DNA from 2 places in the Roseburia sp. 499 genome. Region 2 is predicted to be linked to the other one. Evidence: predicted binding sites of a transcription regulator. Region 2 holds the regulator's gene; the other holds the start of a gene.
The links. Region 2 encodes HrcA, which represses chaperone genes, less so after heat shock. Its sites were predicted from a motif close to TGTTAGCACTCNNNNNNNNNGAGTGCTAACA; they were not measured.
Positions count from the first base shown of each region.

Region 1: a site for HrcA is predicted at 12,696-12,726, ahead of BIV20_RS06345 (Hsp20/alpha crystallin family protein). Genes of this name have one in related genera too.

Region 1 is NZ_CP135164.1:1,273,084-1,288,523, reverse strand. Features, by position in the region: gene BIV20_RS06425 (PhzF family phenazine biosynthesis protein) at 46-822, opposite strand; gene BIV20_RS06420 (DUF3781 domain-containing protein) at 836-1,090, opposite strand; gene BIV20_RS06415 (TfoX/Sxy family protein) at 1,113-1,370, opposite strand; gene BIV20_RS06410 (GNAT family N-acetyltransferase) at 1,396-2,055, opposite strand; gene BIV20_RS06405 (GNAT family N-acetyltransferase) at 2,095-3,246, opposite strand; gene BIV20_RS06400 (hypothetical protein) at 3,280-3,657, opposite strand; gene BIV20_RS06395 (hypothetical protein) at 3,722-4,123, opposite strand; gene BIV20_RS06390 (DNA alkylation repair protein) at 4,208-4,924, opposite strand; gene BIV20_RS06385 (GNAT family N-acetyltransferase) at 4,956-5,405, opposite strand; gene BIV20_RS06380 (uridine kinase) at 5,426-5,968, opposite strand; gene BIV20_RS06375 (IS1380 family transposase) at 6,163-7,488, opposite strand; gene BIV20_RS06370 (LytR/AlgR family response regulator transcription factor) at 7,769-8,518, opposite strand; gene BIV20_RS06365 (transposase family protein) at 8,799-10,121, opposite strand; gene BIV20_RS06360 (DUF6179 domain-containing protein) at 10,235-11,068, opposite strand; gene BIV20_RS06355 (DUF6323 family protein) at 11,061-11,543, opposite strand; gene BIV20_RS06350 (Hsp20/alpha crystallin family protein) at 11,796-12,245, opposite strand; gene BIV20_RS06345 (Hsp20/alpha crystallin family protein) at 12,298-12,648, opposite strand; gene BIV20_RS06340 (DUF6796 family protein) at 12,785-13,435, opposite strand; gene BIV20_RS06335 (TetR/AcrR family transcriptional regulator) at 13,449-14,042, opposite strand; gene BIV20_RS06330 (replication-associated recombination protein A) at 14,133-15,440, opposite strand, start outside.
Region 2 is NZ_CP135164.1:1,789,225-1,804,664, forward strand. Features, by position in the region: gene BIV20_RS08935 (hypothetical protein) at 1-134, opposite strand, end outside; gene nadA (quinolinate synthase NadA) at 438-1,346, opposite strand; gene dnaJ (molecular chaperone DnaJ) at 1,507-2,685, opposite strand; gene dnaK (molecular chaperone DnaK) at 2,785-4,650, opposite strand; gene grpE (nucleotide exchange factor GrpE) at 4,713-5,333, opposite strand; gene hrcA (heat-inducible transcriptional repressor HrcA) at 5,349-6,386, opposite strand; gene BIV20_RS08965 (amidohydrolase family protein) at 6,895-7,707, opposite strand; gene hemW (radical SAM family heme chaperone HemW) at 7,727-8,890, opposite strand; gene lepA (translation elongation factor 4) at 8,903-10,714, opposite strand; gene BIV20_RS08980 (CorA family divalent cation transporter) at 10,779-11,612, opposite strand; gene spoIIP (stage II sporulation protein P) at 11,624-12,889, opposite strand; gene gpr (GPR endopeptidase) at 12,947-13,897, opposite strand; gene rpsT (30S ribosomal protein S20) at 14,103-14,366, shown strand; gene BIV20_RS09000 (DUF1015 domain-containing protein) at 14,436-15,440, opposite strand, start outside.

The DNA of each region.
Region 1 (15,440 bases), 520 kb from region 2:
AAATGCTACTTCCCAATTGCTGTTCTTACTTTAATGCTTATAAATTTATTTTGCTAAAATATCCGCCACCGAATACAGCGCAACTTTTCCTGCCAACTTTACTCTGTTTCCAATCTGCTCTGCATATAATATGCCTGTTCTCTCTGAGGCCTGATATGCAATCAATTTATTCTTTCCAAGTTTTTCAGCCCAGTAAGGAATAATCAGGCAATGTGTGGATCCTGTGACCGGATCTTCGGGTACATTTAACTTAGGGCCAAATACTCTGGAAACACAATCATATTCTTTTCCTCTTGCTGTAACTCCAACAACTAATCCATCCAGTTTCTTCATTTTTTCCTGATCTGGTTTTAAATTTCTAACTGTGTCTTCTGAATCGAATACAACTAAAAGATCCCTACTCAAGTATGCTTCTATCGGTCGTGCTCCCATTGCTTCTTCTATTTCATCTGTCACAGGAATTTGCTTAAATTCATAAGCCGGAAAATCCATTTCGTACAATTCTTCTTTTTTATGAACCTTTAAAGTTCCTGATAAAGTTTCAAATACTACAGAAGATATCTCTTTCTCATAAAACTGCATGATAACATACGCAGTTGCAAGTGTAGCGTGACCGCAAAGGTCAATTTCTCCACCGGGAGTAAACCACCGAAGACGAAATTTCTCTCCTTCCTTCACAGTGAATGCTGTTTCTGAAAAATTATTTTCCTTTGCAATATTTATCATCAATTCTTCCGAAACCCATTCTTCAAGAACACATACCGCTGCTTGATTTCCTGAAAAAACTTTATCTGTAAATGCATCTACAATATATTGTTTCATTCTTATCCCTCCACTACTTTAATTTTTCCTTATGGGCTGTAATGATTGTGTAACTGTAAGCATTCACACTTATGATGCTACCATCTACATTAATATACCAGTTCTTTCCGTTCCTTGTAATAACAGCATTCGGCGATTCTATTTTAACTCTGCACCAGTCAACTACATCCTCTGTATCCAAAGAAAGATTTTTCTTAATTCGTACAACTCCTAATTCCGTTGTATGTAATTTATCCAAATTTTCAAGCAACTCATTACTTATATTCATTTTAATAGCACTCCTATTCCACTCATTTCTTATTCCACTGGTAGAATTCTTTTAATTCCGCTTTTACTTCTTCCGGCAATAAAGTCTTTTTTACCCCCTGTATTGCTCCTTCTAATGCCATAAGACGATGCAGGCAGGCAGAAGTATCTATTTGCTGTATCTTCAACCATGCCTGTTTGGCGCCTGTTTTTCTTAACTCTTCTTCTGTAAAAATGCCAACACTATTTAATTGTTCCTCTAATACCTTTCCCAAATTAGGTAACTTTGTTAATTCTCCCATAATATCCTCCTGTTTATCTGGTATTTTACTGTTTTTCCCGTTCTTCCCGAATTTCTTTCCGTTTTTTCTTTGATGCTGAATCAATTGCTACTCCAAGACACATCCCTATTGCCATACCAAAACACATCCCTATTGCCATATTGTTCATGGTTGCTCCCAATGCCGTTCCTATACTAAGTCCAAAACACATATAAATTGCCATCCATGAAGTTTCCCCCTTCTCCAATACAAATCGTGGTCCTTCTTCCCCTGCTCCATCTGATTTGAACGACAATTTCTCTAATATTCTCTGGGATGCTATATTGTCAGGATCTGTTTCAGCTTCAACGAAACAGATGCCTTCCTGTTCAAATGCCCAGTCAATGAGTGCTTTTGCGGCTTCCGTAGCGTATCCATTTCCTTCAAATCCATCATCGATTCCATAACCTATTTCCACACTACAGTTGTTTGCAGGTCCTTTAAATCCCGCAGTCCCGATAAGTTGCTTATTTTCCTTTAAACTTATCTTCCAAGCAGTATACCATAAACGATGTTCTGGATTTTTCAGACATCCACCCAACATTTCCTTATAAGCCCGCTTTAATTCACTAATCGGTGTTTCTATGATTAACTGCCTCATCTCTTCATCGGACATGGGGGAAATCAGTAGTCGTTTTGTTTTTAATTGTATATTTTTTTCTCTCATTCTTTTACACTCCTATAACTGTTTGCACTTATTAATATTCTATACCTCTAGTCTATCAATAGTAAATACGATTTCTGACTTTCCATGAGAATCCTCATAACTGCTACAGTATGTCTCGAAACCTATCGTATCCTGTTTCGTATTTTCATCCACTTTTAAATTTTCCAGATTATGAATATGTGCCAATAATTTTTCTTTCTTATATTCTTGATTACTGTGTCCGCATAAATAAGTAGAAAATTTCATCTGCATCACTTTTTGCATGGTTTCGTAAAGTTTTTTCATAGACAAAGAGCCATAGTTGAATAACCATAACCCTTCATTCAATGCATCTCCCGCAATCAAAAGCTGCTCCTCCAACACCAATAAGCCTATGGAGCCCTTTGTATGGCCTTCTAATAATACAACATCGACCTGAATATCCCCTAAAGAAATGTGACTATCCACCTGTAATTCCTTTAACCCGTATGTTCTATTTCCCGGTTCTTCAAAATGCTTTATTACATCCCATTCCTTTTTTATCGCATAAACTTCATCAAACCAATGATTCCCTCCGATGTGATCCGGATGCCCATGGCTGTTGATTACTATATACGGAGTCGAAATATTCTTTTCTACAAAAGCTCTCAGGTTACGGTGTCCATATCCGGTATCAACCAGTATCGCCATTTCACTTCCCTTGATTAACGTACAACAAACCCCATTCTCTTCTTCAATCTGCCATATATTTTCCCGAATCTTTGTATATAAGTATGATTTCTGATATTTCATTAGCGTATATCTGATACCATCTTCGATCTGTTCGGTATCTGTTTCACAAAATCCAAGATGTCGATACACCTCTACTGCATAAGGAGATGAATTCACGGTTATTTCATCTCCTGTGCTCTCCGCTAATACTTTTTGAAATAGAGACTTTCCTATTCCTTGCTTATGATATTTTCCATCCACGAAAAATAATGCGACATGATTCCCTTTATTTCTAGTAGCAATGACACCCTTTATTTCATTGTTTTCAAAAGCCCCATACATCACAATATTATTTATGTAATCCTCATTTATAATAACAGATTGGTAAAAGGCTTCTATCCCCTCTTTTGAATAATCCGGGGATTCATACTGTAAAAACACATTCCACACAAGTTCTAAGGCTTTTGCTCTATCCTTTTCTAATATCTGTCTTATTTCCACTTCACATACCTCTTTTCCATATACCTCTACAAGCTATTCCAGTATTTCAAAAGACACACTGCCGGATGCCTCATTTCCTGTAACAGTAATGGTATATTCTCCAGCTTCTTCCACTTCTACATCGAAATTTCCCGTAGTGACATCATTTCCTTGATATGCTCTTACATCCTCACCTTTATGAATACTAATGTCAATACTTCCTTTATCCGCCACAATACTACACCGAATAACGTCTCCCTTTTCCAGATTAAAGTTATGTTCATACGTTGTATTAAACACTGAATATTCTAAACTAAACTCATTCTCGTTGCCCACCATACTACCATTAAATTTACCTTCGCCACAACCTATACAGAAAAAAATCAAACTAAAAATACACAACAATAAGCTTATCTTCCTATTTGCTCTCATAGTTTCTTCATCTCCTTACAATTTCCTTTTCACTCTGTTTCAATGAATGGTATAGACCTACAACTTAAACAAAATTTATTACCCCATATATTAAATGACATACTGTAAAAATCAATATAGGTATAATTGCGACCCTATTTTTCCTATCAATAGCAAAAAATAGAAATGCCAGACATGGAAACACACACAATGTTAAAATAACTACTGCATTTGTCACACCCTGATAATAAAATATCCATCCCATAAAATATAAGAAACAACTTATAATTGTAGCTATAATAAGCGGACTCATCATGATTTTTTTACTGTCTTTATTCACAATTATGCACAAAGCAATAATCATTAACACTTGTGCTATAGATGCTATTGTATCTATTGTTCCGGTAGTAGATTCTGCTCTTAATACATCATTTGGCGCCGGAACAGCAAACCAATAAAAATTTGGTAACATAATTATCAAAAACAATAGCAATCCCCATACATTAAATCCTAGCTTATATTTTTTTATCATAATAGTACCCTTTCCATTTAAATTCTGCACTAATAGAAACTATGATATCGTGCTTCCCATTTTGGTCTTAGTGGAAATCAGACGTGTTCTTCCTTCCACCTTAACGACATTTTCTAATTCTTTCATAGCATCTTTAGCAATCCATACTTGTACTTTATTTCCATTTTCCTTTAAATCATGGGCTAATAATAATGCTTTCTCGTTATAGCTAAAATCTATTTTCCCTATTTCCCTTAATGCCCACGAAACCGCCTTTTTAATATGTTCATGTTCGCTATCCGAATTTTCTCGTACTAACTTCAGATATGTATCCAGAACATCATTTGATAATTTTTTATCATGTATCGCAGATGATGCTATTAAGGTAAACGAAGCACGTTTTTCGTATACATGAGGAGAAGTAATCCACTCAAATATAAAATCCTGATAATCTTTCATCTTAATAATTAAGTTCTTGCACAAATGATCACATAAATCCCATGAAATAACATCTGACATAAGCCTTTTTATATCAGAATGGGTTATGTCTTTGCGGTCGAATAATAGAACTGCAAGCAGCCTGGCTTCATGGTAACCGGTATTCCATAACTCAAATCCCAATTCCGTAGACTTACCTATTTTCTTAGCAATACTTCTTACTATAGTTGTGGAAACTCCTATACTATATTCTTCCGGTATTCCCATTTTTACAACATTTGCCTTATACTTTTCAGATGACTCTGATTTTAATTCCTCAATAATTTCTTTACTGTTCATAATTATTTCTCCATTACTTCCTCAACTATTTCTAGCATTCTTTAATAAAGGAAACATGTTCTGTTAATTCAACAAACCCCTTCTTCTTGTAAAAACTATACGCCGGAACAGTTCTCTCTGTTTGTAGGAAAATATGAGTAATTCCTTTTGACTTTATATATCCTTCAATCGCTTTCAGAAATTGTGTTCCGAGACCTCTTCCCTGTTCTTCCCTTTTAATGCAAAGTTCCTCAATGTAATACTCTGTTCCGGTATACCAATGCTTTATATTTCCCATGGCAAGTCCAACCATGACATTGTCTTCAAATAATCCAAGTGCCAAGGAGTTTTTATTTCCTATCAAATCCATGATATATGCATGAAGTTGTTCCTGATTACTCCAATCATCATTCCATGGTTCTTTTGTAAAAATCTCTACAAAAAATGTTTTAATTTCTTCAATAACATCAACATGAAGTTCTCTTAATTCTATTCGTTCCATTCTATTCCTCCTGTTGTTTCTTATTCACCTATTACAAAATCAGCATTGTTTTTAGGCTGGTATTCTTCTATATACCTATGCTCGGCTGGGAAATACCTATTTTGATATTTATCAATGATTTGTTGCTCATCACCAATATAGGTATCTCTTTTTATCACTCTGTTAAGTCTGACTTTCTCCGGAATATCAAGATATATCATATAATCAAATACATTTTCGAATTCTTTTTTTTGAAGAAATATTCCTTCTACAATCACAATGGTATTTTTCCCCACATCAAAACGCCGATGAAAATATGTATCTTTGTCTTTATCATATAACTCAATGTCAATATAATCTTTCTTGTTATTTTTGATTTCCTTTATTACCTCCGAAAAATAATCAAATCTCCATTGTAAGTCATAATAACATTGCCACTCAGGATATGCAGAATCGTATCTTACTTCCCGCACCTTGGTGAACTCATCAATATGAAGTAAAAGTGTATGATAATTGTTGTCTATAAATTTCTGACATATCTTTTCAGATATTGTACTCTTCCCCGCGCCACCAAGACCATCAATACCTATTATTGAAATATTTTTTGTATCAACCCTGAATTATTCACGGATCAGTATCTGAACCAATAAATTTACCGTGAATCAAAAAATCTAATCCTTGCCGTAACAACTTCTCTCAAATCACCTGCAAAAGGGTATAAAATACCTATGGAAAATTTCAGAGCAGTTATCGAGCTGTCAAGGTTCGTTAATAGTTGCTATTCCAGCTGTATACTAAGCTTGCTGATATTTGACAGAGTTTCATAAAACTCATTCTTGTAAGGACAGCTACTACACAGCTTGAATGTTATATATCTTGCTGAATGAACTGCTTTCGCAGCAATCTTCAGCAGTTTTAAACGGACGGTATCAATGCGTTGCTTTCGCATATTTGCTGATAACGCCAATCGTCTAAACCAATTAAATATGTTATACGCAAGAGCGTGTACCTGAAGCCTGTTGGCATTTACCATTCTGGTATGACTGCTTACGGAAGCGAAATCAAAACCGGATTTGCTTTCTTTGATGAAGTTTTCCATCAGTCCTCTTTTGCAGTAAAATTTGATGAGATACTCTGGTGAGGAATCCATGTTTGTGACAATAAATGTGTACATGTAAATCATCTGGTTCTCTGGCTTTTCAACCTTGCAGACCACGCGCCTTTCATAAGGCCATGAACCTGCTTTGTACATGAATTCACCATAAACTACCGCATAATCAACTTTGTTATTCCTTGTTATCTCATCAAGTTCATCCACAAGATGGGATGCTTTTTCACGGAGAATTCCATTCTCTTTCAGCCGGATAACATAGCTTGTGCCATTTTCCTCACACTGCGTATAAAGATCAGGCGTAGCGAAACCGCTGTCACCACGAAGCAGAATACGGATTGCCGGATAATCGTTCAGGTATTCATCAAGTATCGGCTGCAGGAAGTCAACCACTCCGGTACAGGAATACTGTGTTCCATCACGAAGCTGGATTTTAATCAGATCCCCGGTCATTCCATCATAACAGACAAGCGGATGGTATCCATTACTCTGATAGTGGAAGTTAAAGGCTTTTCCTTCCTGTTTACCATATGCATCAAGAAGAGTGGAATCAAGATCCAGAATAACAGCCTGTGGCATCTGGATACTGTAGATTTTCTTTCTCAGCATTCTGCCAATAGTAAGGAACTGGTTTAAGGTATCTTCATCCGTACGGTTAAAAAATCTTGATACCGTAGGTTGTGATGCAAGGGCATCTTTTTCAAGTACAGACTTGAATACAGGATCATTTGTAAGTTCATCGGAAGCATCATCTTCGAAATAACCGGCAATGATCATATATATCATCTGGAGCAGATTTTTCTGATCCGTATGATATCTGAATAATGCAGAATCATTGGTCTTGAAAGCTTTGTCAAAAAGCTTATCAATACCAAGTTTGCTTACGAATTCTTTGATAAGAAGTAAGCCTGCATCGGAGGACAAATCACCTCCGTCAAAATTTATTTTAATTTGTCTATTGCTTTCAAGAGATAAGGTGTTTACAATACTCATAAAGGGCTCCTTTTGGGTTATGATTTAAGATTCGACACCTTAATTTTACCACATTTGGATGCTCTTTTTTTATTCACTTAATAAGTGAAAAGCAATATTCAGTTAAAATACAGTAACAATGTGGCTTTCAGCCACTTTCACGGCACAACCGTGAATAAATCAGGATAAACTTCTAAAATTCCTGATACTAGCCAAAAAAATTCCTGCATATGCCCCTCCTATCTTTTTTCCCATTATATCACTTTGCCTTTATTCAAAAATAATATGGAAGAAATAACCTCTAACTTGTCCTTCTTCTGTATTTTCTGCTAAAAAACTCTGAAAAAGCATGGTGAAATTTCTCCCGACAGGAACGGCTAATATTAATTCCTTCTCCATTTTCCAACAACAATTCCATATTATCTACTGCCCTCACTCTTTTCAGATTCACCAGATAACTGGAATGCGGCTTTGCAAATCCTTCCGACAGTAGTTCCTTCTCTAATTCTTCCAACTTTTCCCGAATCACAAGATCTGTGACCTTCCCATATAATGCTGCATCTGCCGCAAGCACTACTTTAGTTCCCCGTTTTAGTTTACCAAGATATAAGATTTCCTCTGCTTCTAATAATATTGCTTTGCCGTCCTGGGTTACTTCCAACCGTTTTTTATAACTGCGACGTTTCATCTCTATCAATAACTCATCTACTGCCTGCATTATTTTTTCATCTGAATAATCTTTTAAAAGATAACGGTAAGGCTGAACATTGAAATGTTCCGGACTTGGCATACACACAGAAGAACAAAATGCCAGCACCGCCTGACTATTATAGGTACGCAGTTCCATGGCAGTCTCATATCCATCCATTCCAGTCATCTGCATGTCCAAAATCATCAAATCAACTGCCTCTTTTCCCGCTTCTAAAAAATCAACACCGGAAGAATATGTACTGATTTTCATACTATTCTCATACTCTCTACTTGATTGAACAAAATCCACGAACCGCTTCAAATCCTCTGTATTATCGTCACATATTACTATATGATACATTCCTTATTTCCTCCTTGTGAAACACTTTATCCTTTGTTTCACAATTACTATTTTATAGTACCAGTGTCATAATATCAATCAAATTGTATTGTTACCAGCATTGAAAGGTAAATTTGTTTTATAGCCTACCATTTCCGTAAAATGCTTATCTTCGACATTTCGTGTGAAAATGTCTTAAGTTATCCACATTGCATACTTACACAAATTCCTGTCAAAAAAAATTGTGAATAAATTTTGCATTTTCCTCTTGGCAGGCATCACCTTCTTTGCTACAATTAATTCAGTTTTGAACTGAGTTATTCAGTTGAACTGGTATATCTTCTGTTTCTGTTAGTTGCCGTCCAAAGCTGGCTAACAATTCAGGAGATATATTTTTTTGCAGCTTTTTTATTCCATTTTTTTCAAGATAGAAATACTCATATAGCTGCTTCACAAAATCCGCTATCTGTTCCATCAGATAGTGATTCTTCTGTGCCCGCTCATTCCAACTACATGCGTGCTCTATATCTCCCTGCCAATGCTTCTGGCGGTTAAATCCCTGATTTTCTATTTTCCATCTGTTACGTCCGGCACGTACGATTTTTTTTGCATTACTTTTCGTAATCTCGATGCTTGTAATCCAGGCAAACTCTCTTTCTTTCTCTTCACCTTTTACAATCCACCTTTCCCGATAATAGATTAGATTCACGTCAAAGTCATTGAACATGATTTTATTCTGATACTCTATATCAGTTCCAATTGTTTCTTTTTCCGGAAGTGCACGGTATTCTTTAGCTATTGATGAAGCGCAGCCTTCTTTATATCGGATAATGTAATCCCAATGATAATCTTTACATATCTGTAAAACTGTTTTTGTAACATACAGTCCATCTGCCGTAATGATAATTGGCAGCCTCGGGAATTTCTGTTTGATTTTGGCAGCAAGTCTTACAAAAGCTTTACTTTCGCAATCCTGTTTTACTGCTTCATCACTTTGATTTATATATTTCTCCGAATTTTCTATTGTTTCTGATGCAATACTGCATACAAGATTTTCTCCAAAGTATATTTTTGCCTCAAGTATGCTTCTGTGATACTTAATGTACTCTTTATCTGAGCCTCTGTTGTAACACCGGCTCAGATAATGCTCATTCTTCTTTTGGTATCCTTCGTCCAATTCGGTTGCATCTACAATAATCTGCCATTTCTTTAACACCTTGGCATTATCAAAGGTCTTTCGACGAATCATGGAATATACGATATTCTGCTGAACATTCTCTAACTCCCTTGGATCTAATCTTTCCAGAAATTCATTTTCTGTCACACCATGGGGCATATAATCTTTTACTTCTTCTCCCATGAATCTGTATAAATTTCTGCAGATTTTCTCATCATTAAAGGTTCTTGTCATTTCCTGCATGCTCGAAATCCCTGCAATACTTTTATAGTACATAGTTCCAAGCATGACTCTTGAAGAATAATCAATGTAACTCTGATTACGGGGATCTTTTACTCTGCCGAACATCGAAAATAGTTCCGGACAAAATCTGTTCTGAATCTTATTACATTCAGCAATGGGATTGTTTTCAAGTTTCTTTCTGATTCTTTCCTGCTCTCGGCTCATTTTGCACCTCTGCGATAAAGTTTTTCTTCTATTTTACCTTATTACAGAGAAAACCACAGTAATTTCATATGATTTAGTGCGAATTATTTTTACCTTTCAATGCTGTATTGTTACTATAACACAATCACTTTCGGTAGATTTTGGGTTTGTGCTGCAAGATACATCTCTGTTGCAAAGTCTTTGAGGTCCTCTTTCAGATAAAGTTGCATCAATAGGTTTCCCTCGTACTTTTCCCGGATTAGACTTTCCAATAAATTCACAAGTCTCGTTTCTAGCCAGGCTTTGTCATGTGCCTGAATAATCTCCTGTAACCTTATATAATCCTCATCAGAAGCAACCATCCCTAATTTTTGTCCGGTTATCATATGCCCTAAAATATGGCGCAAAATAATACTGCAAATATTGTAAAACTGCTTTTTGTAGCTTTTTTGAAATCTATATAGTATTTCACATACATAATTCTCCGGCAATGCTCCCATAAATCTTTGTTCATAAGAAATGTATTCCACATATTTTTCAATGGCATCTATTCCGGTAACTCCTTTCATTGGGCAGATTGTGGGATAATCCATTGTAATAATAGTTTCCTGCGGCGCAAACCAAATATCATAATATCGAAAAAATCCCGGAATCCCTTTGGTTACCGTATCATTATAATTCTCATTGCCAAAGGAATTAAAATCTATAATCATTTTATTATAGGCGGTCTGGGTCCTTTTCACTTTTTCCTTTAGCTTTTCACACCCAAAATAATACGCATCTTTTGCAGACAATTTTTCTGCACTGATTAACTGATTGTCATCCTCACACTGATGAATACAGTAAATAACTGCCTCCATGAGCTGTCTCGCCCTTTCATAAGAAATAGAGGTACTTTCCTTTGAAGTGTATTTTTCTGTAAGCTCTGCAACAAGGGGTAAGAGCTCTTCCATTTCATAATTATTCATCTTCTTTCTCTCCTCCCCTTATTTTATAGTTCTTTCCGAAGAAAAAATTTCCTTCTCTTCTAATATTTCTGGCAAATCCTTCCAACACTGTTTCCTCTAAAAATTCCAAAGAGCCTTCACATTCCCCTTCAAAAGCCTCTTTCATATAATCAAGCAACTCATCATCTGTTAATTCATCCATAGACTCATTTTTGTATAGATAAAAAATCTCCTGCAATCTGGTGATTGTCTCCACATAATTTTCCTGATAAATATAAGGCGAATCGCAAAAAGTAAAAATCAGCTTCGGCAGTATTCCTTCTCCAAATTCTACACGCTGCTGTTCTCTTAAGTTTTCTTGCCTCCTTTCTACTAACAACTTTGCTTCTTCCTCAGTAAGTGCAAGCCCAAACTTCTCCGTTTTTTGATTCATATCAATTACTTTTTGAAGCTGATTTTTTCCCGACAATAGCTCTAACCAATCCTTTTCTTCCATTTCGTTACCTTCCCTTCTGCATATGGTTTTTCGATTATACAGCGTTCACGGATTGATTAGTAGTCTTGAAATTTTAGCGATTTTGTGGTAATATAACATATGAAAAGAGGAAAGAAATCCTAAATTTTTAAGATTTCTTTCCTCTTTTTATTTACGCGAGTAGCGATGAGAATGCCATGCTTGCATGGGCATTCGAGGAGCACCGCGATAACGAGTGAAACTCGCAAAGCGTGTTTCATCTCGTTCTACTTATTATTCAATAGCGATATATTTCTGTTCTTCGACTGCATTTGCTTCTTTCTTCGGAATCGTCAGTTTCAAAACACCATCCTCGAATCCGGCATGAATATCATTCTGAGTAATATTTTCACCGACATAGAAACTTCTCTGGCAATGTCCCATGTAACGCTCCCTGCGGACAAACTTACCATTTTCATCCTTCTGATCATTTTCTTCTTTGTGTTCCGCAGAAATAGTCAGATATCCATTTTTCAGATTTGCCTTTAAATCTTCCTTCTGATACCCCGGCAGTTCCATTTCCATCTGGTAATGGTCACCCATATCCTGCACATCAGTACACATCAGACCGCCTGCACTGGCATGTTCATACGGTGTACGAAACATCTCTTGAAACATATCATCAAATGAATCATTGAAAAAATCATCTACAAAACTTCTTCCCAAAATACTAGGTGCTAACATACGTCATTCCTCCTTAAACTCTATAAAATTCTATTTCTAAATTGTTACTATTTTATGCTATCTGAATGTTTCCTGCATTATCTTCCAAATGCTTTGGTATCTTTGGAATCTGAATTCTCAAAACACCGAATCGATAAGATGCCTTCAAATCCTCCTGTGAAATTCCTGTGCCAATATAAAAGCTTCTCTGATAGTTACCAAAATATCGTTCCTGACGAATCCACTTGTGATTTTCTTTGTTCTTTTCCCTTTCTCGGAATGCAGATACAATCAGGTATCCATTCTGGATATATGCCTTTATGTCTTCTTTTCGAAATCCGGGAAGGTCAATTTCCAACACATATTTATCATCCCTTTCCCTTATATCACTTTTCATTGGATAATGTTTTCCTGGTGCCATCATAGGTCCTTCCTCCTTTTCCTTTGTTCTAGTTGTACTATAACACTTGTTATTAGCACTGTCAAGAGGCGAGTGCTAATAAAATTGTGAAAAAAGTGTGACCGTTTCATTCTTACTGTAAAGTAATCCCCTCTCCCAACTAAATCAGCATCAATGCTAATACTCCATACATTGCAAGTCCAAGACTTGCTGCACAGCAACTTGGCGCATCAACGAAAATCTTGAGTCCGGTTGCTCTAAATAAAAGACCTATTAGTTGAAAACACAAGGGATTAAGAATGATACACCACAATGGCAGTTCTAAGATTCCAAAAGCAATAAGTCCCATAACTATAAATGCAGGAACAATAACTAACATAGAATACAATACAAAGAACGGAACATATATCTGTCGAAATACTCCTTCAATTACATCCTCAGCTATTTCAAAATCTGCCTTCTCTATTATCTTCTGATATATCGTAGGCATCATACACAGAAATGTGTGAATCATAAATCCCCCCATTGCCCCACACAAAAACATGATTGTCATTCCCATTGCCAGTTCAACTTTTACCTTATATAGCTGCATCATAAGTGCCACGAAGCCACATGAATACATAGGAACAGCAAACATCGCAAGAATATCTGACCATACAAATCTTCCATGAGACATTACTTTCCACTTACTGTCTATCATTTTCATTTTTCCAAGCTTCTGATTATCGTCCCCTTTTAAATCCAAAAGCAAATCTGCCACTGCACATAACATTCCGCCTATGATACCTATAATTGCGAATACCTTTATCATCACCATCGTCTCCTTACATTTCAAAAATTGAATCAATTAATAAATCAACCATTATATCCATGGTTCTCTCAACCCCTGATTCATGTAGCATCTCTTTTTGCTCATAGGAAAGAACAATAATCTTAATGATATTTGCAATAACCGCATAATCGAGGTTTTTCTTTACACCATCCATCATAGATGTAATGAACTCAATAACACGCTTTTCTTTCTCCAAGTCTACAAAAGGAACCCCTCTTTTTTCGTACATTTTCTTAAGGGCAGCCTCGTCTTCAGAAGAAAAATTCTGATAAATATTATCTGCATCCATTACCATCTTTCGCACTATTGCCTTGCTTTCTTCAATAGAGTATCTCTCTCTCCCCTGTAAACCAGCCTGCAAATCTTCTAACAGTTGTTTCCTGTTGTCAGCCAGCATATCTTCTACAAATTCCTCTTTTGATGGATAAAAACTATAAAATGTACTTTTCCCTATTCCAACTGCATTCGCAAGTTTGCTAATGGACATATGTATTAGCCCTTGCTCTTTTAACATTGGCATCCCCACTTCTTTCATTTTTTGTTTTATTTCTTTCTTTTCCTCTTCTGAAAATGTTCTCGTTCTCATTTTCTCCTCCATTTACGACCGTTTTATATTTTTGTTCGTATTTATGTTATACACCTTTACTTTTATTCTGTCAATGTAAGATTAAATTATCTATTTTTTCCTTTTCCACTCCCTTATCTCTTCTAGGCGCTCCTTTACTTGCCGTTCCGCTCCCTGACTGGTTGGACGATAATATCTTCGTTCTGCCAAGGCATCCGGCAAACACTGCATTCGCGTCAGCTTATTCTCATAATCGTGAGCATACTCGTATCCCTTTCCATAATCAAGTTCTTCCATCAGTTTGGTAGGTGCATTACAAATCTGAAGTGGTACCGGGTCAGTACGTCTGGTACGAATATCCTTCTTTGTTTCCTCACATGCCATATAAAGTGCATTTGACTTCGGTGCCATGGAAAGATAGGTTACCGCATGTGCCAGATTCACATCGCACTCAGGCATACCATTAAAATGACATGCCTGATATGCTGCTATTGCCACCTGTAAAGCTCCGCTATCTGCCATTCCTATATCTTCGCTGGCAAAACGTATCAGCCGCCTTGCAATATAAAGTGGATTCTCCCCACCCTCTAACATTCGCTGCATATAATATATTGCCGCATCCGGGTCGGAATTACGCATAGACTTATGCAGAGCTGAAATCAGGTTATAATGTTCTTCGCCGTTCTTATCATAGAGTAAAGATTTTCTGCTAATACACTGTTCCATCCCCTCATTTGTCACAGTAATAGAAGCATCTGCCGCAAGTTCCCCATTTAACACTGCCATTTCCAATGTATTTAGCGCTGTTCTCGCATCTCCATTTGCCACTTTTGCAATTGCCAGAATCTGTTCTTCTGTCATATGAACGTTCTGATTGCCAAAACCTGCCGGCGCTTTTAATGCATTTTTCAAAAGCTGCACCAAATTTTCCTCGGTAAGTGCCTTTAAGACAAACACTCTGCAACGAGATAAAAGCGCCGCATTAATCTCAAAAGAAGGATTCTCCGTAGTAGCACCGATAAGAAGAATACTTCCTTTCTCCACAAAGGGTAAAAAAGCATCTTGCTGCGCCTTGTTAAACCGATGTATCTCATCCACAAACATCACGGTACGAATCCCCATCTTTCTGGCATTCTCTGCCTGTGCCATAACTTCCTTTATTTCCTTAATCCCACTGGTAACTGCACTAAAATTAATAAAATCTGCCTTGGTATGACCGGCAATAATACTTGCAAGTGTTGTCTTCCCCACACCGGGCGGTCCCCAGAAAATCATGGAGGATATCTGGTCTCTTTCTATAAGCTGACGTAGCATCTTTCCCTGCCCCAAAAGATGCTCCTGCCCGATAAAATCATCCAGATTCTCCGGGCGAAGTCTGCTTGCCAAAGGTGCATATACTTTTCTATCATCAAATAAGGA
Region 2 (15,440 bases):
TTTTTTCTCATACTTGCTAAACTCTTTTCATTTTCCTTTTCTTCCGCTTTTACCGCTTTTTGAGGACAAACCGCCATAAAAAGCCCCATTACTGCAACTGCCCCTACCAAAATAAATTTTACCATTTCGTACATTTTTCTTTTCCTTTCTACTCTCTCATTTTTGTTATTAGTCTGAGATAAGGAATGGTTAACTCCTACGTCTTACAGAATAAATTCATTCTATTTCATTTTCTGTGTTTCGGATATTTTACTGAATTAGCAACTCATCGAATGACAAGTTATGATTATGAACTTCCCTAATTCCCCTTATCCTTACTCATCCCTCTAAACTCAAAATTAATTTTAATGTTTCTTACAAATATTGTCAACCCAAAATTTTCTTAACCAAATGATTAGAGGTCCAAGATAACGTCTCAGACCTCCATCATTTCTCTACTATATTTCTGCTAATTCTAGCATTCTCTCTAACGGTACATTGGCTTTTTCTATGGTCTCTTTCTCTAATACAATTTCATTTGTCGGATTCCTTAATACCTCTACCACCTTTTCCAAAGATATTTTCTTCATATTCGGGCAAAACTGACGATGTCCTACAGAATAAAATTTCTTGTCTGGATTTTTCTGTGATAATTCATAGAACACACCCATTTCCGTACAAATAATAAATTTCTCATTTGTACTTTCCGTTGCATAATCAATAATCTGTGATGTACTTCCTACGAAATCTGCCAACTCTAATACATCTCCGGTACATTCAGGATGTGCAAGAACTAACGCATCCGGATGAATTTTCTTCGCATTCTGCACCAGATTCGCTTCTATGCTTTTATGTACATGACAAAAACCATCATGAAAAATAAATTCTTTTTCCGGAATCTGCTGTGCTACATAATGTCCCAAATTATTATCCGGAATAAAGAAAATATATTTATTTTTCAGATTCCTAACCACCTTTACTGCATTGGAAGAAGTAACACAGACATCCGAATGGGTTTTTATCTCTGCAGTGGAATTCACATAACAGACCACTGCTACATCCTCATATTCTTTCCGCACCTGTTCTATTTTGTCTATGTCAATCATATGTGCCATAGGACAATCTGCTGTGGAATCTGCCATATATACGTTTTTCTCCGGATTCAATATCTTGGCACTTTCTCCCATAAAAGAAACCCCGGCAAATAAAATATTTTTATTTGGAATCTCAGTTGCGACTTTACTTAAATAATAGGAATCTCCTACATAATCTGCAATTTCCTGCACTTTTCCATCTACATAATAATGAGCCAGAATTACAAAATCCTTCTGCTGTTTTAACTGTGCTATTTCTTCTTTTATGTCCATTTTTCTACCCTTTCTCGCTATGTTTTCATATAAATTTTATTATATTTTTAATAACCTAGTTTGTCAATAGGATATTTTCTCGCATTTCGTCAAAAAAAACAGATAGCTACGAATCTGACCATAATTCACAGCTATCTGTCTCTGTTTATTAACTACAATTCTAATTATCCTCAAAAGACTCCTTTAATTTATCCATGAAACCTTTCTTTTTATGCTTCTCTGTGCCTGCCGCACCATCCTGCTTCTTTAATGACTGCCCGCTGACTTCATCAAACTTCCGAAGTGCTTCCTTTGCTTCTTCATTTAGGCTGGTTGGAACCTGAACCACCAAAGTAACATAATGGTCTCCTCTGACATTTGAATTGCGTAAGGATGGAATACCCTTTCCTTTTAAGCGAATCTTAGTATCTGTCTGAGTTCCCGGCTTTACATCATATAAGATGTCTCCATCAATGGTGCTAATACGTACCTCACCGCCCAAAGCTGCCTGTGCAAAGGAGATTGGTGCTGTAGAGTATATATTCATATCCTGACGCTGGAAAATCGGATGTCTGGATACATTTACTTCTACCAGTAAATCTCCTCTTGGTCCGCCGTTTGTTCCCGGCTCACCTTTATCACGGATTCTTACACTCTGACCATTGTCAATTCCTGCCGGAATCTTAACCTTGATTTTCTTACGGCTTGCAATATATCCTGTTCCATGACAATCCGGACATTTTTCCTTGATGATTTTTCCGCTTCCGCCACAATCCGGACAAGTCTGAACATTCTGTACCATTCCAAGGAAAGATTGCTGGGTATAAACCACTTTTCCTTTTCCACCACATTTTGTACAGGTCTCCGGCGAAGTTCCCGGTTTTGCTCCTGTGGTATGACAGGTAGTACAATCATCCTTTAATGTAATTTCGATTTCTTTTTCGCATCCAAAAGCTGCCTCTTCAAAGGAAATACGAACTACTGCACGTAAATTTGCTCCCTTTCTTGGACCATTGTCTGCAGAACGACGTCTGCCACCTCCGAAGAAATCTCCGAAAATATCTCCAAAAATGTCTCCCATATCCATACCGGAAAAATCGAAACCGCCGGCTCCACCGCCCATTCCGCCATCAAAGGCAGCATGACCGAACTGGTCATACTGACGTTTTTTCTCCGGGTCACTTAATACGGCATACGCTTCGGATGCTTCTTTAAACTTCTTCTCTGCTTCTGCATCGCCCGGGTTCATATCCGGATGGTATTTCTTTGCTAACTGACGATATGCTTTTTTGATTGCAGCATCATCTGCATTCTTATCCACACCCAGGACTTCATAATAATCTCTTTTTTGTTCTGCCATGATTAATTCCCTCTTACACTGTAAGGAGTCATATTAGAATTGAATTCTAATATGGCTCCTAAAGTTCTTAGTATCTCATTAAGTGCTCACAGTCAATGCCTATACTTCTTTATAATCTGCATCTACTACATCATCATCTGCACTGTTGTAAGAAGCATCTCCCATATCAGGACCTGCTCCTGCTGCTCCCTGAGCTGCCTGTGCATTTTCGTACATCTTTGCAAATACTTTCTGTGCACTTTCCATTAATTTTTCTTTTGCAGCTTTCATTTCGCCAACCTGATCATCTGTCATCTCTTCTGCATTTGGATGTGCTTCTACCATATCTTTTAATGCCTTTAAGTCTGCTTCTACTGCTGCCTTATCGTTTGCATCAATGTTAGCGCCTACTTCTTCTAATGCCTTTTCTGTCTGGAATACGAAGGAATCTGCATCATTTCTTGTATCAATTGCTTCTTTTCTCTTCTTATCCTGTGCTTCGTACTCAGCAGCTTCTTTTACTGCCTTATCGATATCTTCGTCAGACATATTAGAACCAGCTGTAATAGTAATGTGCTGTTCTTTTCCAGTTCCAAGGTCTTTTGCAGATACATTAACGATACCGTTTGCATCAATATCGAAGGTTACTTCAATCTGAGGTACACCACGTCTTGCTGGTGGAATTCCGTCTAATCTGAACTGTCCTAAGGACTTGTTATCTCTTGCAAACTGTCTTTCACCCTGTACTACGTTGATATCAACAGCTGTCTGATTATCTGCTGCAGTAGAGAAAATCTGACTCTTCTTTGTAGGAATTGTTGTATTTCTCTCAATCAATCTGGTTGCTACACCACCCATTGTTTCGATGGACAGAGACAATGGTGTTACGTCTAACAATAAGATTTCGCCTGCACCGGCATCTCCTGCTAATTTACCACCCTGGATAGATGCTCCTAAAGCAACACATTCGTCTGGGTTCAAAGATTTGCTTGGCTCTTTTCCTGTCAACTGTTTTACCTTATCCTGAACAGCTGGAATACGTGTAGAACCACCTACTAACAATACCTGACCTAAATCAGAAGCTGTAAGTCCTGCATCTTTCAATGCGTTCTGTACCGGTACAGCAGTTCTTTCTACTAAATCATGTGTTAATTCATCAAATTTTGCTCTTGTCAGGTTCATGTCAAAGTGCTTTGGACCTTCTGCTGTTGCTGTGATGAATGGTAAGTTGATGTTAGTTGTAGTTGCAGAAGACAATTCCTTCTTTGCTTTTTCTGCTGCTTCTTTTAATCTCTGAAGAGCCATCTTATCGTTAGAAAGGTCGATTCCTTCTGTTTTCTTGAATTCAGCTAACATGTAGTCTGTAATCTTCTGGTCGAAGTCATCTCCACCTAATCTGTTATCTCCGGAAGTAGATAATACTTCGATAACACCTTCACCGATTTCAATGATGGAAACGTCGAATGTACCACCACCTAAGTCGTAAACCATGATTTTCTGTTCTTTTTCATTATCAAGACCATATGCTAAAGCTGCTGCTGTAGGCTCGTTGATGATACGTTTTACATCAAGTCCTGCAATTTTACCTGCATCCTTGGTTGCCTGACGCTGAGCATCGTTGAAGTATGCCGGTACAGTAATAACTGCTTCGCTTACTTTTTCTCCTAAGTAGTTCTCTGCATCTGCTTTTAATTTCTGAAGAATCATAGCAGAAATTTCCTGTGGAGAATAACTCTTGTCATCAATCTTTCTCTTATGGTCTGTTCCCATTTCTCTCTTAATAGAAGAGATTGTCTTCTCTGCGTTTGTAACAGCCTGACGTTTTGCAGGTTCACCAACTAATCTTTCGCCTGTTTTTGTAAATGCTACAACAGATGGTGTTGTTCTTGCTCCTTCTGTATTGGCGATAACTACTGGTTTACCACCTTCCATAACTGCTACACAGCTGTTTGTTGTTCCTAAGTCAATACCAATAATCTTGCTCATAATAGAGACCTCCTATAAATATGATTATCTAAAATTAAATGTTTGCTATTTTATCAGTATGATTACTGTACTACGGCTACCATACTGTGTCTTACTACTGTGTCACGGTACATATAGCCCTTCTGTAACTCCTGAGCTACCATACCGGATTCTAATTCTTCATTTTCCAACTGCATTACTGCATTGTGGAATTCCGGATTAAATTCTGTTCCAACTGCTTCGATTGGCTTTACTTCCAAGCTTTCCAGTTCTGTCATCAACTGCTTATATACCTTTTCCATTCCCTGTACAAAAGCATCTTCCTTCTGTTCTTCCGGAACTGCTGACAGACCTCTTTCAAAATTGTCTACCACTGGCAAAATCTTTTCAATAACGCTTTTCGCGCCTACTTCAAACATCTGAGCCTTTTCTTTTTCCGTACGTTTACGGAAATTATCGAACTCTGCCATCTGGCGTTTCACGCGGTCTGTAAGCTCTTCAATCTTTTCATCCTGCTTACTTTTCTTTTCCTTTTTCTTGAAAAAACCTTTTTTCTCGTCACCTTCTTCTGGTGTTTCCTCTTCGGAAGCTTCTGTTTCTTCGGTTACTTCTTCGATTTCTTCGGATGTTTCTTCTACAGTTTCTTCCATTTCTTCTACAGTTTCATTTTCCATATCTATGTCCTTGTTTTGTTCTTCTGCCATTCCTTAACCACCTTTCTATTCTTTCTTCGGCTTTGTAAATACATTATCCAATTGAACCTTTAATGTCTTAAGATTGTCCACCACATTTTCATAATCCATACGCTTTGGACCGATAATTCCAATGGTTCCCTGCAATCCCTCGCCCAATTGGTATGTGGCTGTTACCACACTACAATCCTTCATATTCTTGACCGGTGATTCATCACCAATGTACACCTGAATACCTGTTTCTTCGGACGTTAATGTATCATTAACTAAATCAGCCAACTGTTTTTTCTCTTCAAACGCAGATAATAACTCGCTTGCCTTCTGGGAATCTCGTAATTCCGGATACTTTAAAATATTTGTAGTACCACTGGTGTAAATCTCCAAATCTTCATCTTCCTGTAGCGCACCTGCCAATGCATCCAATACATCGCTTACGATGTTGCTATGAATTCCTGCCTGTTCCTTTAATTTAGATATGGTTCCCAGATTAATCTGCTCTACTGACAATCCATTCAGACTTGTATTCAGTAGAATATTTAATTTCAGCATAGTCTCATTGTCCAAGGCTTCCCTTGTAGGAATCATTTTATTCCTTACGATGTTACCTTCCATAACAATAACCGCTAATATCTGATCATTATCCACCTGAGATAGTTGAAGGAACTTTACCTTGTTTCTCTGATAAGACGGAGCAGTTATCATCGCCGCATAGTTGGTATTTACTGCCAGCATCTTGGCCATCTGCTGTAACACTTGTTCCATCTTCTCAGTATGTTCAATCATGAACTCCTTCATTTCAGTAACTTCCTGTTCCTTTTCCTTCATCAGATTATCTACATAAAAGCGATAACCCTTATCTGAAGGAATTCTACCTGCAGAAGTATGAGGCTGGAGAATATATCCCATTTCCTCTAAATCAGACATCTCATTTCGGATGGTCGCAGAACTCAAATTCAAATCAGAATATTTTGAAATTGTTCGGGAACCTACCGGCTCACCTGTATCCAGATAATTACGAATAATCGCATCCAGAATCTTTACTTTTCTTTCATCTAACTCTGCCATCTGCACCCTCCTTCTTTTCCTTGTTAGCACTCATCTTATTGGAGTGCTAACATCTATGTACTTAACATATCACTATCATTTTGAGTTGTCAATAGTATTTCTTAGAATTTATATTTTTTTAAGATTTAGATAGCAACGAGCCGAGTAAATTAAAAAAGACAGATGTTTGGAAGCTTGCTTACAAAAACATCTGTCTTTTTTAATTTATGGGGCGACTGCCCCTAGCCTGGAAAGGCTTTAGACTTTTCAGGCGTTCTCGGCTCGTTTGTTCTTTTAGATTTATGGGGCGACTGCCCCTAACGAGAAAAGTGCCAACTTTTCGAGTGTACTCGGCTCGTTTCTCAACTTATATCATTTCATCGGGCGACTGCCCCTAACAAGAAATTTCTTTTTTAGACCACTATTTTTCTATTAGCCAAAATCAATATTTTTTCATTTTTGGCTAATAGAATCATCTCTAGCATCCATCCAGTCATCCTCTTTCACTTTGTATTTTGTTATTTGTTAATCACATGGCACTAAATATCCGCATAGCATTTCGAAACATCAAATCCTCATATGCATCACTACTGATTTTTTCGGGCAATACCTGGAAATAATCCTGATACACGGAACGTTCTCCCTTAGGATTACAAAGATAAGTGTCCACTCCATCGATTGGTGCATCACTTCCAAATAGCATTTTCTTACTTCCATATCGTCGTATTGCCTCAATCGTAGTGCTGATAGGAACCCATGTGGTATCTCCATATAGATTTTCTTGTTTTCCAAGCAAATCCAACGCCTCTTTATTATCTGTTCCAAGCCCCATATGTACCATTATAAATGGAATGGTTGGAAACATTTGCGCAGCTTCATATAAATATACCGGTTCTGCCGCCTCACATCCACCCGTGTGTGACACTACAGGCAATTGATACTTTTCCGCTAAACGAATATATGGTAACACCTTTTCATCAGTTGGTGACAGGTTCATATGATAGGGATGAAGTTTTATCGCCTGAATCACATCTCGATTTTCCCGAATAATCTCTTCTAACTCTTCCGTTACTCCTTGTAAAATTGGTTTTGCCCATACTGCAACACCAATCTTTCCCGGATTTTTTCTTGCAAAATCAATGTTTCTTCTTACGGCATCCTCTTGACTTATCTGGTGTTCCTTCGGAATCAACTTCTGTGAATGATCCAATTCTCCTGCATCAACATTCGAAACAATGGCATAATCAATCTGATATTTTTTCATCATTTCCAATACCATTTCCTCATTCATATGAAATCCCAAATATTCTCCGCCTATATGCACATGTGAATCAATCTTCATTTTCTCTCCTCCTAATTTATCACAATAAAAACTCACTCATTACATAATTACTTACAGATATTCCTTCTTCCGTAAGAAAAATCTGTCCTTCCTGCTGTTTCAACAATCCCTGTGCTGTCATCCTCTTTATGACTTCCCCATAAACCGCTTCTATCTCTACGTTAAAATTCTCTAGAAAGTCCTTTCTGCTAATTCCCTTTCTCATTCGAAGCCCCAGAAACATGAATTCCTCCATCTGTTCTTTTCGTTCCAACACATCTTTTCCCTGTGGTTCAAAATTTCCATTCAAATATTCTTGTAAATCTGAGGTATTGGAAAAACGCACATTTTCAATTAAGGAAGCACTTCCAAGTCCGAGACCCAGATAATTTTTTCTGGTCCAATAGCCAATATTGTGTCTGCACTCTTTTCCCTTTTTCGCATAATTGGAAATCTCATACTGCTCGTATCCCTTTTGTCCCAGTAATTCTCCTGTCATTTGATACATAGCACGTTCTGTCTCTTCACTTGGAAGAATCAGCGGTTCCTCGCCATCTTCCCTACGTTTCTCATCCTCTTCATATTCCTGATAGAATGGTGTTCCCTCTTCAATAATCAGACTATATGCTGAAATATGCTCCGGTCTTAATTTTAAAACTTCCCTTAACGTATACTCCCAATCAGCAGCTGTCTGTCCCGGCAATGCTGACATGATATCTACATTCACATTGTCAAATCCACATTTCCGTACCAAATCATAGTTATGCAAAAACTCTTCAAAACTGTGAATTCTCCCCAACTTTTTCAACTCATGATTACTTGCAGATTGCAAGCCCATACTCAACCGATTAATTCCTGCCTTCTTGTATGCGATAAGTTTCTGCTGTGTTAACGTTCCCGGATTACACTCTATGGTAATTTCTGCATCCGTTTCTATGCAAAAATTCTTCTGCAATCCTTCCATAATCTCTACTATCTGCGTACCGGAAAGTATGGATGGCGTACCACCTCCCAAAAAAATAGAAGTTACTCCATACACACTATAATTTCCTGCTTTTTGCTCTATTTCTTCTATTACTTTATTCACATAATGCCTGCGAACACTCTCATCCACAGGCATTGATAAGAAATCACAGTAACGACATTTCTGTACACAAAACGGAATATGAACATATAGTTCTAATTCTTTTTCTCTCACTGTCATATCCCTGCTCCCCTATTTATCATCCAGTTTCAACACGCTCATAAACGCCTTCTGTGGAATCTCTACATTTCCCACCTGACGCATTCGCTTCTTTCCTTCCTTCTGTTTCTCTAACAGTTTCTTCTTACGGCTGATATCACCACCGTAACACTTCGCCAATACATCTTTTCGCATTGCCTTTACGGTCTCTCTGGCAATTACTTTTCCACCAACTGCTGCCTGAATAGGAATTTCAAACAAATGTCTTGGAATCTCTTCCTTTAACTTCTCGCACATCTTTCTTCCACGCTCATAGGCACTATCACTGTGTACAATAAAGGAAAGTGCATCCACTTCTTCCTTGTTAATCAAAATATCAAGCTTCACTAATTCAGAACGTACATACCCCTTCATCTCATAATCAAAGGACGCATATCCTCTGGAACGGGATTTTAACGCATCAAAAAAGTCGTAGATAATCTCATTTAACGGCAAATCATACTTAATCAAAGCACGGGTTTCTTCCATATATTCCATACCAATATAAACACCACGTCGTTCCTGACACAAATCCATAATAGCTCCGATAAACTCACTGGTTACCATGATTTCTGCACTTACCATTGGTTCTTCCATGTATTCGATTTCTGATGGGTCCGGTAAGTTAGATGGATTCGTCAGTTCAATTACCTCACCATTTGTCTTATGAACTTTATAAATAACTCCAGGTGCTGTAGTAACAAGATCCAGATTATATTCACGTTCCAAACGTTCCTGAATAATTTCAAGATGCAAAAGACCTAAGAATCCACAACGGAAACCAAATCCCAGTGCAATGGATGTTTCCGGCTCAAATTGGAGAGCTGCATCATTTAACTGCAGTTTTTCCAATGCATCTCGTAAGTCTGGATATTTGGCTCCATCTGCAGGATACATTCCGCAATATACCATTGGATTTACTTTCTTATAACCCGGAAGTGGTTCACTGCAAGGGCGATTAGCATCTGTAATAGTATCACCCACACGAGTGTCCCTTACATTCTTAATGCTAGCTGTAATATAGCCAACCATTCCGGCACTTAACTCCTCACATGGAATAAACTGTCCGGCACCAAAATATCCTACTTCAACTACTTCCGCTGATGCTCCGGTTGCCATCATCTTAATAGTAGTTCCCGGCTTCACTCTTCCTTCTTTGATACGACAGAACACGATAACTCCCTTATATGAATCATATAAAGAATCAAAAATCAATGCCTGTAATGGATTATCAGGGTTTCCGCCAGGTGCAGGTATCTTGGACACAATCTGTTCTAAAACCTCTTCTACATTCAATCCCGTTTTAGCAGAAATTCTTGGTGCATCCTGAGCTTCAATTCCAATGACATCCTCAATTTCTTCTACCACACGTTCCGGGTCTGCACTTGGTAAGTCAATCTTATTGATTACCGGAACTACATCTAAGTCATGATCTAATGCAAGATATACATTTGCCAAGGTCTGTGCCTCAATCCCCTGTGCTGCATCTACCACAAGAATCGCTCCATCACAGGCAGCAAGACTTCTGGAAACCTCATAATTAAAGTCCACATGTCCCGGTGTATCAATCAAGTTAAAAATATACTCTTCGCCATCTTTCGCTTTATAAACAATACGTACCGTCTGAGCCTTAATAGTGATTCCACGTTCCCGCTCCAGTTCCATATTGTCCAAAATCTGCGCCTGCATTTCGCGGCTGGTAAGCAGACCTGTCATCTCTATGATACGATCTGCCAAAGTTGATTTTCCATGATCTATATGTGCAATAATGCAAAAATTTCTGATTTTATTCTGGTCAATTGTCATTTCCGTTCCTCCATCATCTTATCGTGCAACTAGTATAACACAATTCTTTGGAGCTTGACAATCTTTACAACAGTTTCTTTTTCTTAAAAAAAATGATACACACTACTACTACTGCAACACTCAAAACCGCAACAAACAAATATCCATACTTCCATTTTAGTTCCGGCATATTAGAAAAATTCATCCCGTACCAACCTGCCACCAATGTCAACGGCATAAACACGGTCGTTACTGTAGTAAACACTTTCATAATTCGGTTCTGCTCGTAGGCAATAGCTGCATCTAATGCCTCTCTTACATGAACTAATTCCTCATATAAAAATTGAATCTGCTCTGTCATTCTTCTGACCTTGTTTTCATAAATACCAAAATAGCAGGCGCATTCTTCTGCTATAACCTGTTCCATCCCATTGATTCCCTCTATCATATTTAAGAGCTGTACATAGTCATTTTTCCACAGAGTCAATATTCTCTTACATTCGAAAATTGCTTGATTGCGATTTCGTTCAATTTTCCCTGCTACAATTTCCCGTTCCATGTTAATCAAATAAGTTTCCATTTCTTCTGTTATCTGCTGTCCATTCTTCAAAATTGTATCAAAGATAATAGAAACTCCCTCTTGTAAATCCACCTCCGAAACCTTTTCCTTCACCTTGTTCAGCAAATCGGTTTCATCTTTTAAAATGGTCAGAACAAATTGTTCCTTATCCAGAAAAAAGGCAATCCACAATGGCTTTACCCTTTTCCCATTATGCATTTGAAAACTGCCGTAAATCCCATTTTCTACCGCTTTTACTCCATTCCAGTAATCTGCTTTTATTTTTTTCAAATTTTCTGCCAACACATCTTCCTGTATTTCTTTTAATGTTGCAATTCGAACCGCACACTTCTCTTCCATTTTTCTCTCCATTATTCTGTCAAAACTTTATGTAATAAATCAGCCAATGGTTCCATGGCATTCATAGCCTCCTGCAATGTATTCGTCTGAGCCCCCACCTCAACTAACAGGCTCTTAGGACAATAATGCATATTATAACGATATCCCTTCAAATAAATGGAACGAGTAAACCCCGGGTAATATTCCTCCGCTGCCAGCTTCATTTGAAAAGAAAACGCCAAATTATCTGCCTGATACTGATTCGGCAAATTCGTTAAATCTCCATTTTTTGTTGTCCGGCTAAGTCCATTAAAAAACATGACCTGAGCGGTCTGCTTTCCATTTACCTCCGACACCAGACGTGTAGTATCTGCCACTCCATCCCGGTGCAAATCAATTACAACCTCAATAGAAGGATTTTCTGCCAAAATCTGTTCTAATGCCGGACCTGCATAGGAATAAGCATTATCGCGGTCTTCTACATCATACTCTCCAGTATGATGCAGAACATTAAGCCCATATTTTTCCCGCAAAAGGGTAGCTAAATACTCTCCCACTCCAACTACTGTAGTATTGGTATCTCCCGGAGTGGAATCACTGTACCCTTCCTGAGAATGGGTATGGTAAATCAAAATCTGTGGTGCTTCATTTCCACCTTGAAGTTTCATACTTTTCCCTAATAATAAATCCGGATTTAGCTGTGTTCCATCTATCGTTGTGGTACGGTCTACCTGATAAAAATTGTGAATCAGATAATCAAAATCATAGAGTTTTTCTCTTGGAATCTCTACCACCTTTGCTATCACTCCTGCTGCTGAATCCATTTGCTGAACCAAAATATTTTCCTGTACCGGAATCACAGCAATTTCATTTTCTGTTGTCTGTGTTTTCCCTGCCCTTTGATTTTCTTCCAGCAATTTGCTTTCTTCTGCACCTTCTGCCGCAATCGCTGCCTCATAGCTCAGTTCACTTTCTATTTGAGTATCATATTCCTCTAAATTTTGTGTATATTCATAAACAGGAAATAAATGTTCTACTTTTTCCACCAAAATATTTCCCATACTTTTTTTATCCTCATTTACCTCTATCTGCTGCACCATAGAGGGGATACAATTTTTCCATGCACTGACTGCCACTTTTTTCTGCAAATAATCTCCGATTTGACCTAGGGCTGGTCCCTTGCCGATAGCCGCCATATTTTGATAACACACAAACACAAGCAGGACACTGATTGCACCGGCCACATATTGCAATCGTTTTCCTGTTCTTTTCTTTCCTCTTACCAAATTATTCCTCATTTCCTACAAATTCCACCTATATCACCAATAATTAAGTATATGCCTGTACCATTTCTTTTATGCAAGTGCAATGTTAAGACCTTCTGAAATGGTATTACTTAACTGCCTTACAGACTCATCTATGTCCTTTGGTGTCACAAACATTGTATTCAATTGAGGCGATAATAATTCCCGTATCAGTTCATATTTTTCCATGGCATTCAATGCATTTAATCCTATACTCAAGGATTGCAGGTGCGTATTTTGCTCCATTGCCTGTATCAAATTCTGCATAGTATCCCCTACAATAGTTGCAGCATCTACCACTGTTGGAACTCCTATGGCAATTACCGGAACTCCTAGCGTCTCTTTCGACAAACCATGACGATGATTCCCAACTCCTGACCCTGGATTAATTCCGGTATCTGTAATCTGTATGGTTCTGCTTAAACGTTTGGTACTGCGGGCAGCTAAAGCATCAATTGCAATCATCACATCCGGTTTTGTCTCTTCAATAATTCCTCGAATAATTTCCTGGCTTTCCATTCCGGTCTGCGCCATGACTCCCGGAACAATCCCACTAACCGAAGTCACTTCCTCTTCCCCAAAGGCATACTTGCCAAATTCTTTTAACACATGACGCGTAATCATCATATGATCCACCACCCTCGGTCCCAATGCATCCGGTGTCACTTCACGATTTCCAAGTCCTGCCACCAATACAGACAACTTTCCTTCGGTTTCCGGTAGCAGTTTTTGTATAATCTTCGCTAATTCTACCGAAATTCTTTCATGATATTCTTCATCCTGACCATCCATATTGGGCGCTTCTACCGTAATATAATTTCCCTTTGGTCTCCCCATTGCTTTGGCACCATTTTCTGTCTCAATTACCATAGTCGTAACTTTAATTTCCGTTCCTTCCAGATATTCTTCCTCTACCTTTACCCCTTTGATTTCTACATTATCCTCTTCAAATTTCTCCCGCGTTTCCAATGCCAAATCCGTCCGTACCTGAAACTGTTCCATTTCTTTCCCTCCATTTTCTATTTCTGTCCAAAAATATTTCTCCATTTGCTCCTTATTTTTTGCAAAAAATCCCAAAATATGTATTGACAGATAGAAATTTTCGGGCTAAACTATATGAGTATGTTTACATTAGAACGTCCGTGTCCGGCTTTAATGAAACAATATAATTAACAAAATCAATTTTTTAATATTGGAGGTGTACGGATTGGCTAACATTAAATCAGCAAAAAAGAGAATCTTAGTAACTGAGACTAGAGCAGCTCGCAATAAGTCTATCAGATCTGCTGTTAAGACTTCTATCAAGAAGGTAGAAGCTGCTGTTGCAGCAAATGATAAGGCAGCTGCACAGGCAGCATTAGTAGCTGCTACTTCTGAGATCAGCAAGGCTGCTTCTAAAGGTGTATATCACAAGAACAATGCAGCTAGAAAGGTTTCCCGTTTAACCAAAGCTGTTAACAAAATCGCTTAGTTATTAGTACAAATATACTATAAAAAAGAACGTCGATACCGTCATGTTGGCGTTCTTTTTTAGTCCCTTTTATTCTCGTTCTAATGCATGAATAAATAATCCACTCCTAAGCTTGGGTTCGAACCAGGTAGATTTCGGCGGCATCAAAAGTCCTGCATCCGCCACTGCAAACAACTCCTCTATGGATGTTGGATACATAGCAAATGCTACTTTACAATCCGTCTTACACCGCCTCTCTAACTCCTCCATTCCACGAATTCCCCCTACAAAATCGATTCGCTTATCCGTTTTGGGATCTGCAATATTTAACACAGGGGCAAGCAATTTTTCCTGCAAAACTGACACATCTAATGCATATACCGGGTTATCCGGTATATCCTCCGACTTCATGCGGCAGGCATACCACTTTTCTCCCAGATACATAGAAAAGCATCCTTTCTCCTCTGGCTTCTTTCTTTCCTTTCCCAATGGTAAAACCTCGAAAATTTCTGATACTTTTCTTAAGAATGCTTCTTCTGTCATTCCATTTAAATCCTTCACCACCCGGTTGTATGCCATAATACTCAACTGTTTATCTGGAAAAAGCACTGACAGAAAATAATTGAATTCCTCCGTTCCGTTATAAGACGAATGCTCTTGTCTGCGCTTACATCCTACCTTTACCGCAGAAGCTGCCCGGTGATGCCCGTCTGCTATATAAATTTCTCTAATTCCAGCAAATGCATTCTCTAACGTAGTAATCTGATGCTCTTCTGAAATCACCCATACTCTATGCCGCACATCATCTTCTGTCACAAAATCATACACAGATTTTTCCTGTTTTACTTCTTCGATTATCTGATTAATGACTAGGTTTGCACGATACGCTAAAAAAATCGGTCCTGTCTGGGCATTACAAATATCTACATGATTGATTCTATCTACTTCTTTCTCCGCTAAAGTGTTTTCATGTTTTTTTATAATTCCACTTTCGTAATCATCTATAGAGGCACAGGCTACAACCCCTGTCTGTACTTTTCCGTTCATACTAAGCTCGTATAAATAGTAGCAAGGCTTTTCTTCTCTTATAAAAGT